Regions from separate parts of the Glaciimonas sp. Gout2 genome, predicted to be linked through region 1. Evidence: predicted binding sites of a transcription regulator. Region 1 holds the regulator's gene; the other holds the start of a gene.
What was found. Region 1 encodes FliA, which starts transcription of late flagellar genes. Its sites were predicted from a motif close to CTAAAGTTTNNNNNNNNNNNGCCGNTA; they were not measured.

Region 1 (7,417 bases):
CAAATTAATGGCATGGTCGCACTCAATCGCATTGCGTTGGGCGCGCCAGTGCGACCAGAACTATTGCGTGGCGTGGTCGTTATACAGTCGGGACAAAACGTCAAGGTAATGGCAACAGGAACCGGATTTGTCGCCAGTACCGAAGGTCGCGCCATGACTAGCGCAGCCATCGGTTCCCGACTACAAGTCAAGACCGTCAGTGGCCAAATGGTCAGCGGTAAAGTGCGCGCGGACGGCAGTGTTGATTTACTATATTAGTCCAATGACTATTCGCTATAGTGGGATAGCAAACATCAAGTTGATAACCCAAAAGTATCGACAATGGCATAAGTTGTCAACTTAACATCAATAAAAAAGCTATCTCGCTCCCTACACGAACAACCAGACTAAAGTTTTTCAACCAACTGCCGTTATACCGTTGAGATCCTCTGAGGAAATATTTTGAAAATCAATCTACCCATTAATTCGGCAAATAGTATCGTTAGCCCTGCCTCTGGCATCAACAAGCCAAACTATAGTCGCGTTCAGGGGAGTAATCCCCCTGCTACGACAGCGACCAACGTTGTCGATACCGCCTCCGGCCTACCGAATAACCCCAGTTCGCTGACAAACCAGGTGCGTGAATTGCAAAATCAACTGGTGCAACCAAGCAATGGCGATTTCGATGCTGCCAAGGTGGAAAAAATCCGTCAGGCTATCAGCGAAGGGCATTATCAGGTAAATGCAGGCAAAATCGCTGACGGTCTGCTGGACACGGTAAGGGACTTACTAAAAACGTCAGCCGAACCGAACCAATAATTTGGGTCACCTGGTAACTTTATGAGCAGACATCACATCAGCCTTATGGATGAGGAACGCGCCGCTATGGAAGCGTTTCTGGCGTTACTCGAGCAAGAGGCGCAAGCCTTGATCGGTGGCAAATTCTCGGATTTGGCGTTGTTGACAGAGCGCAAAGGACAATTGGCTGATCGTATCGCTGTCCTTGACCATGAGCGCGAGCAACAATTGCAAGAACTGGGTTATCCGACCAATCGCGCAGGTGCAGATGCGGCAGCCGCGGCTGGCGGCGATGGCTTGCAACGCGCTTGGCAGAGACTGTTGTCATGCGCGGCGACATCACGCGACCTGAATCACCGAAACGGTATTCTGATCCATACTCATCTGGAGTTCAGTCGTAATGCAATTAATTTTTTAAGCGCCTGCGGACAATCTCTGTACGGTCCCGATGGACAGCACAGGGTTGGGCGAGGAGTTGGTAAAAGCCTCGCTTCAGGCTGAAACACGCTCCTATATCGGCCCTTAATATCAGATACCACAATTGGCACGGTTAGTATTAAGTGGTTATTCGTAATTCATGGTGACCTGACCCGATTGCCCCTGCAATCCTGGTGTCAAAGCCCCTCTCCCGCTGATCACAAAAGCAAACGTAAAATTTGAATAGGCGTTATCGCCATCAAAAGCTTCAGTGGACCCGCTCGCACGGCTCAAGCCAACACATCGGGTTGCATTACATAAATAGGCTAGTAATCCAACTGGAGGCGGCGACATGAAGGCGTACCGCCAACTAACTTTACGTGCTGTAGCGTTGTTTTTGATAGTTCCATAAGGCTTAATCTGACCGGACTCGACTGCTTCACCACGTTGGAAAATGGCCGGTAGTGAGATTGATCCGGTCCACGAACCGTTGACCCTTTTGTTTAACGCCTCCTTAAATCGGCTATCTCCACCTGATTTATACCGCTTCAACGGATCGTTAGCCGCGGTGTCATAACGCTGTAAATAGCGCGCTAAAGGTATCGCATCGGGTGCGGTTTCCGTGGCGTTAGCAGGCGTAGAACCCACCATTAAAAAAAATAAAAGCCACGTTCCACTGCCTGCCTTTGCCCATTTTCCATGCGCGGAATGTACGCTTTTTTTCTCGTATTGTTGACGCATATCAAACCACCTCCGCCCCAATCGTGTCACGCATGCGCCCACGCAAACGACTGATAGCCTGACTATGCAATTGGCAGACGCGAGACTGACTTACCTCAAGTACTGCGCCAATTTCCCGCAAATTTAGCTCCTGATCGTAATATAAACTCAGCAAAAGACGCTCTCGATCAGGCATACTTTCTATCGCCTCCAACAGCACCTTACGCAGCCCGCTTTGCAGCAATTTCTGGAGAGGATCACTATTGTCGGTCGGCTTATCTTTTTCATGATGCGCGCCGCTTAATTGCTGATCAAGAAACGAATTCTCATTACTGCCACCTTCGAAGTCTTCGTAATACACCAACTGACAACCATGAATCTCTTGCAATAGTCGTTGGTATTCCTCCAGTGACAACGCCATGGCCTGCGCGATTTCACTTTCAGTCGGTGACCGCGCAAGTTTTTGTTGAAGCCCTTGCAAGGCGACCTCAACCTTGCGCGCAGACTGTCGCAACCCACGTGAGAGCCAATCGTTGGCACGCAACTCGTCAAGCATTGATCCACGAATTCGCTGGCTAGCGTAGGTTTCAAACTGCGCCCCCTGATTGTCCTGGTAACGATTAGCGGCATCCAATAGGCCCAACATACCAGCTTGTATCATGTCATCAAGCTCAACGCTGGCTGGTAATTTGGCAATTAGCTGCAAGGCCAGACGACGTACCAACGGTGCAAATTTAGTCAGCGTCCCGGACTTGTCCATTCTCCCCTGTGCTGTATACATTGCGATGTTCCTTATCTTCCCTATCTTCTTAATTAACGCTGGTACCAAACTTTAGGTATCGCCACTGACTACGCCCCTCACACATTAGCTGACGTGCCAAAGTCATTCGGTCATTCGGTCATGCAAGCAGTTCCGGCATCGCTGTGCGGTGTGAAGAGTCTCCATTTGCCACATCGCTCCTTGCCTTGGATGACCATTGCATCAGGTCAGCCGCTATCCGGCGAAACGTCAGGGCTGCGGTGCTCCTTTTGAATGCCTCTACCACGGTCAAATGTAATTGCTGCGCGTGTAAAATCTGCAAGTCAGTCATCACCGCACCAGCCGGTTCCACCGATACGGCCAGATAACGACTGCCGGTAACGGCAAGATTAGTAAGAATGCGAGATGCCTCTGCATCGCTGGCAGCACCATTCAGCACTATCCGTACCTGTTGAAGCGCGTGTGCATGGTGAAGACGTTTGATACAAGCATAAGCGGCCGTAATGGACGCCGGTTGTGGCTGCAACACCACCATCACATAATCGGCCTGACATGCTAATGGCGACAGCGTACCGTCGTCGCCTAAAGCGGCATCAATCAGGATAATCTGATCTTGGCGCAATTGCTGTAACCCAGTCGCTGATACCGCCTTTGATACTAACTCTCTCCGTGCTATGAGTACCTGAACGCCGCAAGCGGCACGACCACCCGCCGCATCCAGAGACAGCCGTCCCGACACTACGTCGCTCCAGTTACCCAATGCGTCAACTTGCCAGATCGCAGAAGCTGTGCCTGAAGGACTCGGCGTGTGATGGACAGATTCATCGATAAGTAATACGTGCTGACCTTGTTGTGTCAGTGCAGCGGCAAGATTCATCACGACCGTGGTCGCGCCACTTTTACGACCGCTTCCTACCACGGCGATCATCCGTTGGACGTTAGTTGAAGAGGACTGCGCCATCATCGCGCGCAACCCATCGGCCTGATCGGACATTTTTGGGATCATCCTAATCTCCGCTGGCGTTGGCGGGTCTCAGCCGTCACCGCAGCCCCGACTCAGGAATTGCCGATATATTGATCAAAGCTATGGCTGGATCGATATCCACTACACCAGAGTCAGCACTTTCACGATTTTCTATCGGCATGTCTTTTGCGGCATTTTGTAGCGACACTACGCCAGTATCCAAAACGTCCATCAATACCAAACATTTTTCCAGCCCTTCGAGCAACACCGTGCCTGACACGGCAGCCGACACCGGACTGATCCCGTCCATGCGCATGCGCATTGATCTTCCAGCCAGATGGGCTAACAATGCACGAGCCGACGGGGCCCATTCCGCTTGCGCACGTTGCAAACGCCATACGGTCACGCTGGTCTGACCAGCGATGAGCAATCGCTTCATCATGTCGGCATCACCAGGCTCACCGCAGCCACCAGATTGCTGGATAGCCTGCTTCAACAATTTGAAATAAGTGTCGGCTTCCACACGCCAGCGATACCACTCGATCATTTGTGAGGCCGCTACTGATTGCCCCAGATTGCTTAACAAATGCCATTGCGCCAAACTCTTACCTGATCGTAAATCGATGATCCTCGTCACCACGCAACGCACCTCGGTGATCACTTGGCAATGAATAGTCGTATCGCCTTTTTTTTGTAAATTGCGTAGACCAACCGTTATTTCTGCTAAGGATTGAAGCGCTGCTTTGCCTTTATAGATAATCGGTTCCGACGATCCAAAATGCAGTTTATCAGCTAGCTTCGTCAGAGAAATCAACGTATCAGCAAAGATGACGGAAGTAGAAGCGCGGCCCCGCGCCAACCATTGCAAACTGCTGTTTTGCTGATCAATGAGCAAGCTGAACGGGGGCAAGCTATCCAGAACATGGATAACAGGCTTGCCAAAATCCTGTTGTTGCAGCCACGATAATTGCCGCAGAACAGGTGAACTGGCTGACGCTTTTTCCGCGGTGACAGGGTTCTGGCGAACAGCCGTTGTCAATATCTGACGCGGCGCGGCAAGCGCCATACCAGTACTATCCGACAACAGCAAACCGCCATGCAACATATAAGCATCGCCGCTATGCGCCGCATTTAGCGTCACTTTGCCACCAATCGCCAGCACCACCTCGTTACAACCGACTGCAATTTCGTGACGGGCATGTGTCATCAATGTCTGGGTTACACCGGTAGCGCTCACCTCTTTATCGTCCAGTTGGCGTCGCAGGCTTCGTGTCGCATCAAAACCAATACCACCGGCGGCAAGAGCGGCTGCATTGGCTCTCAATGCTACGGAGTCATTGGATAGCGCCCGAATCAATTGCCGACATTGCATGCGCAAGCGCTCCGTAGTTGCGGTGTGTAATACCGTCTGGGCCTCGTGCGCCGCGGCTTGCAAAGCGGCAGCTTGAGCGATCTCCGGTAACGGCGTCAGTGGACTTTTCAGATCAGCCTCACCGGGAACAAATAAGGCACTCCGACTCGCGGACTGAAACACACTTTCGACTAGTTCAGACCGATTGGCAACGATCAGATTTTCAGGCACTTTTTGGCCGGTTGAAACATAATGGACCGGCAGTCGGTGGCGTATGGCCGTGTCCAGCAATGCGCCTGGATGCGTGGCTTCGTCCATCTTTGTGAATATGCATCCAGCTAATGTGCCGCCATCGATATCTTGACGGTACGCGTGTACCACTTCGTTAAGGGTATCGCCATGGCTGCTGGCATTGAGAAGCAACAAACGCTTAACCGGATGGCCTGTGCCGCACAGCATCGCGACCTGTTCGGCGACACTACGATCACGCTGACTTTTGCCCACAGTATCAATCAGCACCATATGTTTATCCCGCAAATCGTCAAGGACCAGCCGCAGGTCCACAGCATCCTTCACCGCATGCACCGAAACACCCAAAATCTGACCATAAATACGCAACTGCTCGTAAGCACCGATTCGGTAAGTGTCAGTGGTCAACAATGCCAGCTTTTCAGGACCGAAACGCATTACGCAGCGGGCCGCTAATTTTGCGGTGGTAGTCGTCTTGCCAACGCCGGTCGGCCCCATCAACGCATAGACGCCGCCATTATCCAGCAGTGCATTTTCATCTTCGAGAACTGGCAGATTACGTGCTAACTCGGCTTTAACCCACGCCATACCGGAAGCGTAATTTCGTCCCGTCGGCAAATGATCCAGCATAGCCTTCGCCAGCCGTGCACTGAATCCCGCTCCCAGCAGCATGCGTAATAAATGACTGCGAACGGGATCGCGACGCTGCTTTTCGTTCCATGCCAAACCTGCCAGTTGCTCCTCAATCATGCCGCGCATTGACTGTAACTCGGTTAATACACTGTCTTTAGTTGGACTGTCATCAACTTTTATGACTGGTGTTTGCAGCAATGGCTGAGGCAACGGTGGGACCGCAGCAATGTTGATCGGCGCAACAAGCTGCTCAGAAGGCGTTGATGGCGTGGTACTAATCATCGGGATGATTGCCGGTGCGACCGCAGACAAGACAGCAGACGCAAAAACGTCGCCCTCTACAAACGCCACGATTTCTACGCCTTGTGGGGTAACACGATTAGAAATAATCACGGCATCCGGCCCTAGCTTTTCGCGCACCAAACGTAGCGCCTCCCGACTGGTTGCTGCGGTGATCGTCGTGGTGTTGACGACATTACTGATGGCAGTGATATTGCCTCCCTGGCTAACCGGTGTGGATGCTACAAAATCTGCTAAATGACTTGCTGATTCAGCTTTTGATTCAGTTTTTAAGTTGCTCATCAAGATGCGCTCAGATTCGCCCATTAACGCTTGATCGGTTGCGGTCATGTCATTAAGGGCGTTCAACCTTTACCTCCGATAGTGGCAGTAACCTTGATATTGCGGTTATCTGGAATTTCGGCATGCGACAGCACTTTTAGCTGCGGCAAGCTACGTCTTAAAAAGCGCGCCAAGAGTGCACGCAGTGGATGCTGGACCACCAGAACAGGCGTCAGACCAAGTTGTTGCTGGCGATCAATAGCCACCTGCGTCTGACTCAGCAAACTATCCGCCAGACCAGGCTCAAGACCGCTTCCGGTGCTTAACGCCTGTAACAACATGCGATCAAGCGCCCCATCAAGACCAATGACCTGCAATTCGCTATCGCCGGGAAACAACTGCTGCGTAATCGCACGACGTAACGCCAATCGTGTCATTGACGTCAACTCGTTAGCGTCACTGATCGCTGGCGCATGTTCGGCCAACACTTCTAAAATGGAGCGCATATCACGGATAGGAACACTTTCGTCAAGCAAGTTCTGCAAGACTTTCTGTAAATTCGTCAGTGACAGGACCTTTGGCACCAAGTCATCACAGAGCTTGGGCGCTTCTTTGCTGATCCGATCCAATAGCTGCTGAACTTCTTGCCGTCCTAATAATTCGGCTGCGTGCGCATGGATCAGATGGTTCAGATGTGTCGCGATCACCGTGCTTGCATCGACCACTGTGTAGCCATAAATTTGCGCCTGTTCACGCAAATTGCTATCTATCCAGAAAGCGGGAAGCCCAAAAGCCGGATCGACGGTGGCCGTACCCGGCAAGGACGCGCTGACCTGTCCTGGGTTGATCGCCATCCATTGCCCCGGAATCGCTTCACCATGGCCTATTTCAACCCCTTTGAGAGTAATCACATACGCATTGGGCTTGAGTTCAAGGTTGTCTCGAATATGGACGACTGGGACCAAAAAGCCGATGTCCTGCGCAA
Region 2 (7,417 bases), on a different contig from region 1:
CGGCAAACGTAATCCGACCGCTTCCAACACCAAACCGACGGCGCGCGTCAGCCGACCGTAAGTGCGGATTGGTGTGCTGCGAGCAATATCGATACTGGCACTACCAAGACTCCGCCGCCAGGTTTGAAGATGGGCGTTGGTCGCCGCCGAGGCGGCAAGATCGGTATCGGCGTAGTTATCGGTTTCGTGGAGGTTCATTTTAATCATGGCGAATGATTAAGATTTTTTTCGCTGCGACCAAGTGCAGTCGTTATCCGGTGCCAGCGTGTTTCTAGTGTGGCGTCGATTTCACCGCTGGTCGCATGCACTCTACATCCGCCGCGGTTCAGACTGGGATCAGCGCGCAGCAACCAGCCCGCGGTTTGCAGGTCATCAGACAGATATTGTTTGACCAGCGTCAAATCTTCCGGATGCAGTAAAAGTCGGGGGTTGCCACTCAGGGCAGGCTCAGTTTGCAATAGCGACCGGACTGCTATCAGAATCAATTCTGGATCAGTCGCGAGTTCCCTTAAAACCAATTGTCGCGCAATGTCCAGCGCCAGCGTTATCAGATCATCGGCGATTTCTTTATCTACATTGCGTAAGGCGCTTGATAGCGAAGCCGTGAGCACACGCAATTGGCTTGCTTCACTTTCGCCCAGGGCAATAGCGTCGGCATAGCCTTGCTTTTGACCTTCGAGGTAACCTAACTTAAGGCCTTCTTCCTGGCCCGCCTGAACTGCTTCGGTCCGCAGTCGTGTCAGTTCGGCCTCATCAATCAGAAGCACGGGTTGGAGTTGTTTTAGAGTAGGTTCTTCATTAGCCGAAAGGTCTTGACTGGCGCTGCCGGGTGGAGGTGCGGCAGGTCCGGTTGTCTGGAATGATCCCATTTCCCAACGTTCCCACGCGCTTAAAGACTCTTTGGACTTTAAGGCGGTGGGTCGCTTGGCAAGCGACTTCGGTGGTGCTGACTTATGATCGAGATCAGACAAACGCGTCATCGCCTTGCCCGCCCATGATAATTTCACCAGAATCAGCTAAGCGCCGGACAATTTGTAGAATCACTTTCTGATGGGTTTCTACTTGAGACACACGTACCGGCCCACGTAGTTCTAAATCGTCACGTAACATTTCTGCAGCGCGTTGTGACATATTGTTGAGGAATTTGTCGCGTAATTCCTGCGGTGCACCTTTGAGAGCGATGATGAGTGTTTCCGATTCGATTTCTTTCAACAGCATTTGAATGCCGCGGTCGTCGATTTCCAGCAGGTTTTCGAACAGGAACATCTCGTCAACAATGCGTTGTGCCAAATCGTCATCGTAATTCCGTACGTGTTGAATGACCGACTCTTCCTGCGCACTACTCATTAAATTAAGCATTTCTGCGGCTGCGCGGACACCGCCAAGTCGACTGCGTTTTGTGCCATGTCCGGAAAGCAGACCAGACAATACTTCGGTTAGTTCATTCAATGCAGCAGGTTGTACACCACCAAAAGTAGCAATCCGGAGAACCACATCATGACGCAGACGTTCGTCGAGTAATTCCAATACTTTGGATGCCTTGCTGCGCTCCAGATGCACCATCATGGTGGCGATAATTTGCGGGTGTTCGTCGCGAATCAGTTCGGCGACTTCAGTCGCTTCGAGCCAGTTCAGGCTTTCGATACCACGCGTATGGTCGGCCGAATTGAGAATGTCTTCCATTAGGTCGGAGGCACGATCGCCGCCGACCGCTTTATTCAGAACGGCACGGATATAGCTACTTGAATCCAGACTGATGGCCGAGAATTGCTCGGTCTCTACCCGAAATTCGTCGAGTACCGTTGAAATGTGATCGCGCTTTACGTTACGCAATTGGGACATAACTACACACAGCGCCTGCACAGCCTGCGGTGTCATATGTTTAAATACATTGGCGGCGCCATCCTCGCCGAGTGATAACAGGAGGATTGCGCTTTTTTTGATTCCCTCGTTATCCATTGGCGTTCTTCCCTGAGTCCATCCAATTTTTAATCACCATCGCCACCAACTTTGGATCTTTTTCTGAAAGAGCTTTGGCATGCGTCAGATTTTCCTGATGACGCATGTTGGCACGCACTTGGGCTTCCGCACTCAAGGAGACAGTTTCTGCCGGGATGTCTTCGGCCGGCTCAGCATTGATTGGCAATGCCTGCGGTACTTCTAATGGTGGTGCCAGATATTTGCGCAATAATGGCCGTAGCACGCCAAACCACAACCAGAGGCCAAGTACAGCAATGAGCAGGTATTGGCCCAATGTCTTCCCCAGAGCGATATTTTCAGGTTGCTGCCACCATGGCAATACCGGTTCTACAATCTCGGAGGAAACAAACTGGCTATTGACAACATTGAGCGAATCGCCACGCTCAGTGTTGAAACCCATTGCTTCCCTGACGAGATTGCGCACTTGTTCTAGTTCAGCTGGCGGAATCGCTTGTGCAGCTATTTTTCCCTGAGCATTGCGAATGCCACGGTAATTGACGACAACAGCAACCGACAATCGTTTGATCCCGCCAGCGCTCTGCTGAACATGACGAATTGAGCGGTCAACCTCATAGTTGGTAGTGACATCGCGGCGTACGTTGCTGGAACCGCCAGTACTTGCAGGCCGATTGGCTGCGCCGATTGGATTTGCGCTTGCCTGCGTGGTTGATTGACCACCGGCGGCGGCCGTTGCGCCCGGCAATGGTCGGTTGGCGGCTGCGGTGACAATCGGTGCTGTTGGGTTGAGTGGCGGTTGATTCGATAAAGCGCCGGGAACGCCGCCTGCCGGAGTGGCGCCCTGTTGATTAGAGTCACTCGATTGCTGACTGCGGATTGCTGCTTTTTCCGGATCTTGATTTGGGCGATATTTTTCGTCGGTATTTTCGACTGTTGCAAAGTCAATGTCGGCCACAACTTGGGCCTTCACATTTCCAGAGCCGACAATTGGTTGCAAAATTGCTTCTATGCGACGAATATAGCTTTGCTCTATTTCCTGAGAAAACTTGAGTTGGCTCGCGTCCAGCCCGCGATTGCCTGCGCTTGGCACCGAAAGTAGATTTCCTGCTTGATCGACTACCGTGACGTTATTCGCGTTCAAGTCCGGCACACTGCTGGAAATCAAGTGAGCAATGGCGCTCACCTGGCCCTCATCAATTGCGCGCCCGCGATGTAGTGTCAGGATCACTGCGGCGCTTGGCTTTTGCTGATCACGGACAAATAACGATGGTTTAGGAATGGCGAGATGAATTCGCGCGGTAGCGACGGAAGAGATGGACTCTATCGAATGGGCAATTTCACCTTCTAATGCGCGTTGATAGTTAACCTGCTCAGCAAACTGACTGACGCCGAATTTTTGATTATCCATCAATTCGAACCCAACCGAACCGCCTTTTGGCAGCCCTTGCGAGGCCAGTTTGAGACGCGCGTCGTAGACTTGATCGGATGCGACCAAGACAGCGCCACCGCCGTCTGCAAATTTGTAAGGGATATTCATTTGCTGCAATGAAGCGATGATGGCGCCGCCGTCACGGTCTGACAGATTGCTAAACAGTACGCGATAATCGGGCGCACGCGTCCACAGCCAAAGGGCGACAATCGCGGCAATCACCGCCGCGCCGCCAATAATTATTGGTAACTTGGGATTAGCACGCAGCTGTTCTAATAATGAAAATTTATTTGTATCTGCTGCATTTTCTTTAGCGCCAGTCGAAGCTACGCTCATTCGTAGCCTCCGGAATTAAACGCGGTGGGCGTCAATAAAGATCGAAGCTGCGCTAGTTTCGATGTAAAAAAATGCAATATGTTTTTTTCGTTCACTTGTCGTTTCTTTACCGTTTTTTTGCCGTTTTTTTGTCGCTTCTGCTTAGGTGATAAAAAGCAGATTTCCTCATTTTTGAGAACGTGTTCCGGTTTTTGTATCGATTCAGCATCGATGCAAAATGCGCTGCCACTACTAATCTGTGCGGACAGCCTGTACGACTTTAACAATTGTCGACGCCTTGAGAGGCTTTTGATCAGTGGAATAGGATTGATTTTTGCCATCACTTGGCGCTTTGCCTGATTGGCATAGCTGGTACGCTTCATCACTTCGGGATGCTAGGTGGATGAATGTGCCCAACAATAGAGGAGAGCAACATGGCGATAGCGGCAATTGAGTCGGTTTTGCAGCAATTACGGGCTACCGCGCAAGTTGCGGGAGCGTCTTCGTCTAGTGCCGCTAATCCTGTTGGGGAGTCGATTGGTGGTGGCTTTGCAGGTGAAATGAAAAAATCATTGGAGCGTATTAGCAATGCGCAAACGCACGCGATGGGTCAGGCGGAGTCGTTCGAACTAGGCAAACCGGGAGTTGCGCTCAATGACGTCATGGTGGATTTGCAAAAAGCCAATGTAGGCTTTCAAATGGGACTACAAGTTCGCAATAAAGTGGTAAGTGCTTATCAAGAGATTATGAATTTGCCTGCTTGATAGATTAGGTGGCTAACCTGAGCGTGTGGCGTTTTCCTAAGTGTGTGAGGTTTTTTTGAAGCGACCCTACAGTTTTAGATGTCTATTGCCGATAACCTGATTAACGGTGGCTTGCACATAATGGTGGCTTGCACAATGTACAGGTCCAACGTTACGGCAACGTAGCCGGCATCCATCAATTTTGCAAATAGGAGTCGTACCATGGCATCAGTCATTAACACCAATTCCCTTTCGCTGCTGACCCAAAACAACCTTACCAAGTCACAGTCTTCGTTGAGTACCGCGATTGAGCGCCTATCGTCCGGTTTGCGGATTAACAGCGCTAAAGATGATGCGGCAGGTCAAGCAATTGCTAACCGCTTCACAGCAAACATCACCGGTTTGACCCAAGCCTCACGTAACGCGAACGATGGTATCTCGCTAGCGCAAACCACTGAAGGCGCGTTGACCGAAGTTAACAATAACTTGCAACGGATTCGTGAGCTGGCGGTGCAGGCAGCTAACGGTAGTAACTCCGGCAGCGATCTGAAGTCGATTCAGGATGAAATTACCCAACGTTTGGCGGAAATTGACCGTACATCGGCACAAACTGATTTCAATGGCGTCAAAGTATTAGCCTCAAACAAAGCGCTCTCCATTCAGGTTGGTGCAAACGATGGTCAAACCATTGACATCAATTTGCAAAAGATGGACACCACTGCGCTAGGTATGAACGGCTTTAACGTCGATGGCTCAGGAACGGCGAACTCAACGGCAGCGGTTAAAGACTTAAAAGCAGCGGGTTACGCAGCTGGGACTGTTACCAACGGCACGACAGCGTATACCAAAGCATATGGCGCATCGGACGCTGCGACGCTGTCGACAGTATTTGGCAAGATTGCAAGTGGCGACACGGTCACGGATTCTGTTAATCCAACCGCTTCGTATAAATCTAACGGTACAAGTTTTGACTTTGCCGATACGGCACGTAGTCTTGCCAAAGTACGCACGGATTTAAAGCCAGCTGCAGGCGCATTCACAACAATCAATGTAAAAATTGGTGGTACCTCACAAGATGCCAAAATTGATTCAAGTGGTAAGTTAACGGCAGCCGATGATGGTTCCGTTCTTTATCTTGATGCAACTGGAAACCTGTCAAAAACTAATGCTGGTAGTGATCCGCAAGCGAATATCAATGGCGGTACGGGTACCGGTGATATTCTTGAAAGTATGAGTAAGACAGGTGGTACAAGTGGTGTAATCACTTCAGGCGCAGCCAAATACACACTGACTGTAGCCACTGCTACTGTAGGATCTACTGGTCTCAATATATCCAACTCAGCGTTGAGTTCGCAACTTAGTGCTAGCAGCGCTACTGTTGGTAGTACGATGGCTATCACGCTTGCTGGAACTAAGTACGATGTCAAAAATACTGCTGGTACTGTAGCAGTCACTGATGATGCTTCAACCAAAGCAGTGAATGTTGATATGAATGGTGCGCTAACGACTGATACTGCTGCAACATTGTATGTGCATGACAATGGCACTGTCACCGATAGCGCTTCTAACCAGGTCTACAACGACTCTGCACATGCTGATAAGTTCACGTTAAATAAAGGTAGTGGCAGCACTGCTACCGCCAACGCGTTATCGGTCATTGATGCTGCGCTGTCGAACGTTGACGGTTTGCGTAGTTCATTGGGTGCGGTACAAAACCGTTTTGCATCCACGATCTCTAACCTTGGTACAACTATCGTCAATTTGTCTTCTTCACGTTCACGTATTGAAGATGCAAATTACGCGACTGAAGTGTCGAACATGACGCGCGCTCAAATCTTGCAACAAGCCGGTACTTCGGTGTTGTCGCAAGCGAACAAGACAACGCAAAGTGTTCTGTCGTTGTTGCAATAAATTTATCAGAAGTTGCCGTCAGCGATTAGTTCGCTGACGGCAGTGGGGTGATCGATTATGTTGCTGGATCGTGAATCCGATAAACAAGCATTTAGACAGTCCTGGATTGCCTATCTGCTTGTGTTGTCTGCTTCCCTTACTTACGTTAACCAGTCTGGCTTTTGCTAATTGTCAAAGGCGTGAGTGGTTAGCGAATGGTTGAAGTGCTGCACGTGACATATCGATTTAATTTGGTTAGCAGTATTGCCGCTAAAAAACGGTAAGTCGCGAATCTAATATCTATACCGCTTAATTAGCTTTTGCATAAGTTAATAGAGCGACGCAAATGACAGAATTTGGAGATTTATCATGACAGGGATTGTTACCGATGGTATTGGGTCTGGACTTCAGCTTGGCCCTTTGCTGGATCAGTTAAAGGCCGCTGAGCAGATTCCACTTCAGGCGTTGCAGGCGCAGTCGGTCAGTTATACCTCTAAATTGTCAGCCTACGGGACGTTGAGTAGTCTGCTGAATAATTTCCAGACGGCGTCCAGCGCGCTTGCTGCATCCGCTTTGTATCAGACAGTGAAAGCGACTTCAGGTTCGGCCAGTGTGCTGACGGCAGTTGCGGGCGCGAACGGCGCTGCCGGTTCATACGCTATTAACGTATCGCAATTGGCGCAAGCCCAAACGCTGGCAGCTGTCGGCCAGGCCAGTGCTAAAACGTCGATTGGTAACGGCACGGTGACGATTCAGTTCGGGAAAGTGTCCGGCGGCACGCTCGATCCATCGACTGGCAAATATAGTAATGCGACGTTCGCGGCAGATGCTAGTCGTGCTGCCGGTTCGGTGACGATTGATAGTTCCAGTAATACGTTAGAAGGGATTCGTGACGCCATTAATAAGAGTACGACGCTGGGAGTAACAGCGACCATTGTGAATGATGGTGGTACTAACCCAAACCGTTTGGTACTGACATCAAATACGACTGGTGAAACTTCCAGTATGCAGATTTCGGTAACTGGTGATGCGGCATTGGAAAATCTTTTGTCGCAAAATGTGGGTGGTGGCAATCAAAATATGCAGGAGACGGTGTCTGCCA

Region 2: QN379_RS17000 (flagellin) is a predicted target of FliA. The motif match lies at 4,514-4,540, and genes of this name have one in related genera.

Annotation. Positions count from the first base shown of each region.
Region 1 covers NZ_JASJXA010000030.1:32,238-39,654, forward strand. The annotation lists gene flgA (flagellar basal body P-ring formation chaperone FlgA) at 1-258, shown strand, start outside; gene flgM (flagellar biosynthesis anti-sigma factor FlgM) at 442-798, shown strand; gene QN379_RS17640 (flagellar protein FlgN) at 820-1,278, shown strand; gene QN379_RS17645 (flagellar protein FlhE) at 1,342-1,935, opposite strand; gene QN379_RS17650 (RNA polymerase sigma factor FliA) at 1,937-2,695, opposite strand; gene QN379_RS17655 (flagellar biosynthesis protein FlhG) at 2,814-3,680, opposite strand; gene flhF (flagellar biosynthesis protein FlhF) at 3,715-6,519, opposite strand; gene flhA (flagellar biosynthesis protein FlhA) at 6,516-7,417, opposite strand, start outside.
Region 2 covers NZ_JASJXA010000028.1:7,929-15,345, forward strand. The annotation lists gene fliI (flagellar protein export ATPase FliI) at 1-198, opposite strand, end outside; gene fliH (flagellar assembly protein FliH) at 204-980, opposite strand; gene fliG (flagellar motor switch protein FliG) at 964-1,959, opposite strand; gene fliF (flagellar basal-body MS-ring/collar protein FliF) at 1,952-3,703, opposite strand; gene fliE (flagellar hook-basal body complex protein FliE) at 4,117-4,446, shown strand; gene QN379_RS17000 (flagellin) at 4,648-6,336, shown strand; gene fliD (flagellar filament capping protein FliD) at 6,685-7,417, shown strand, end outside.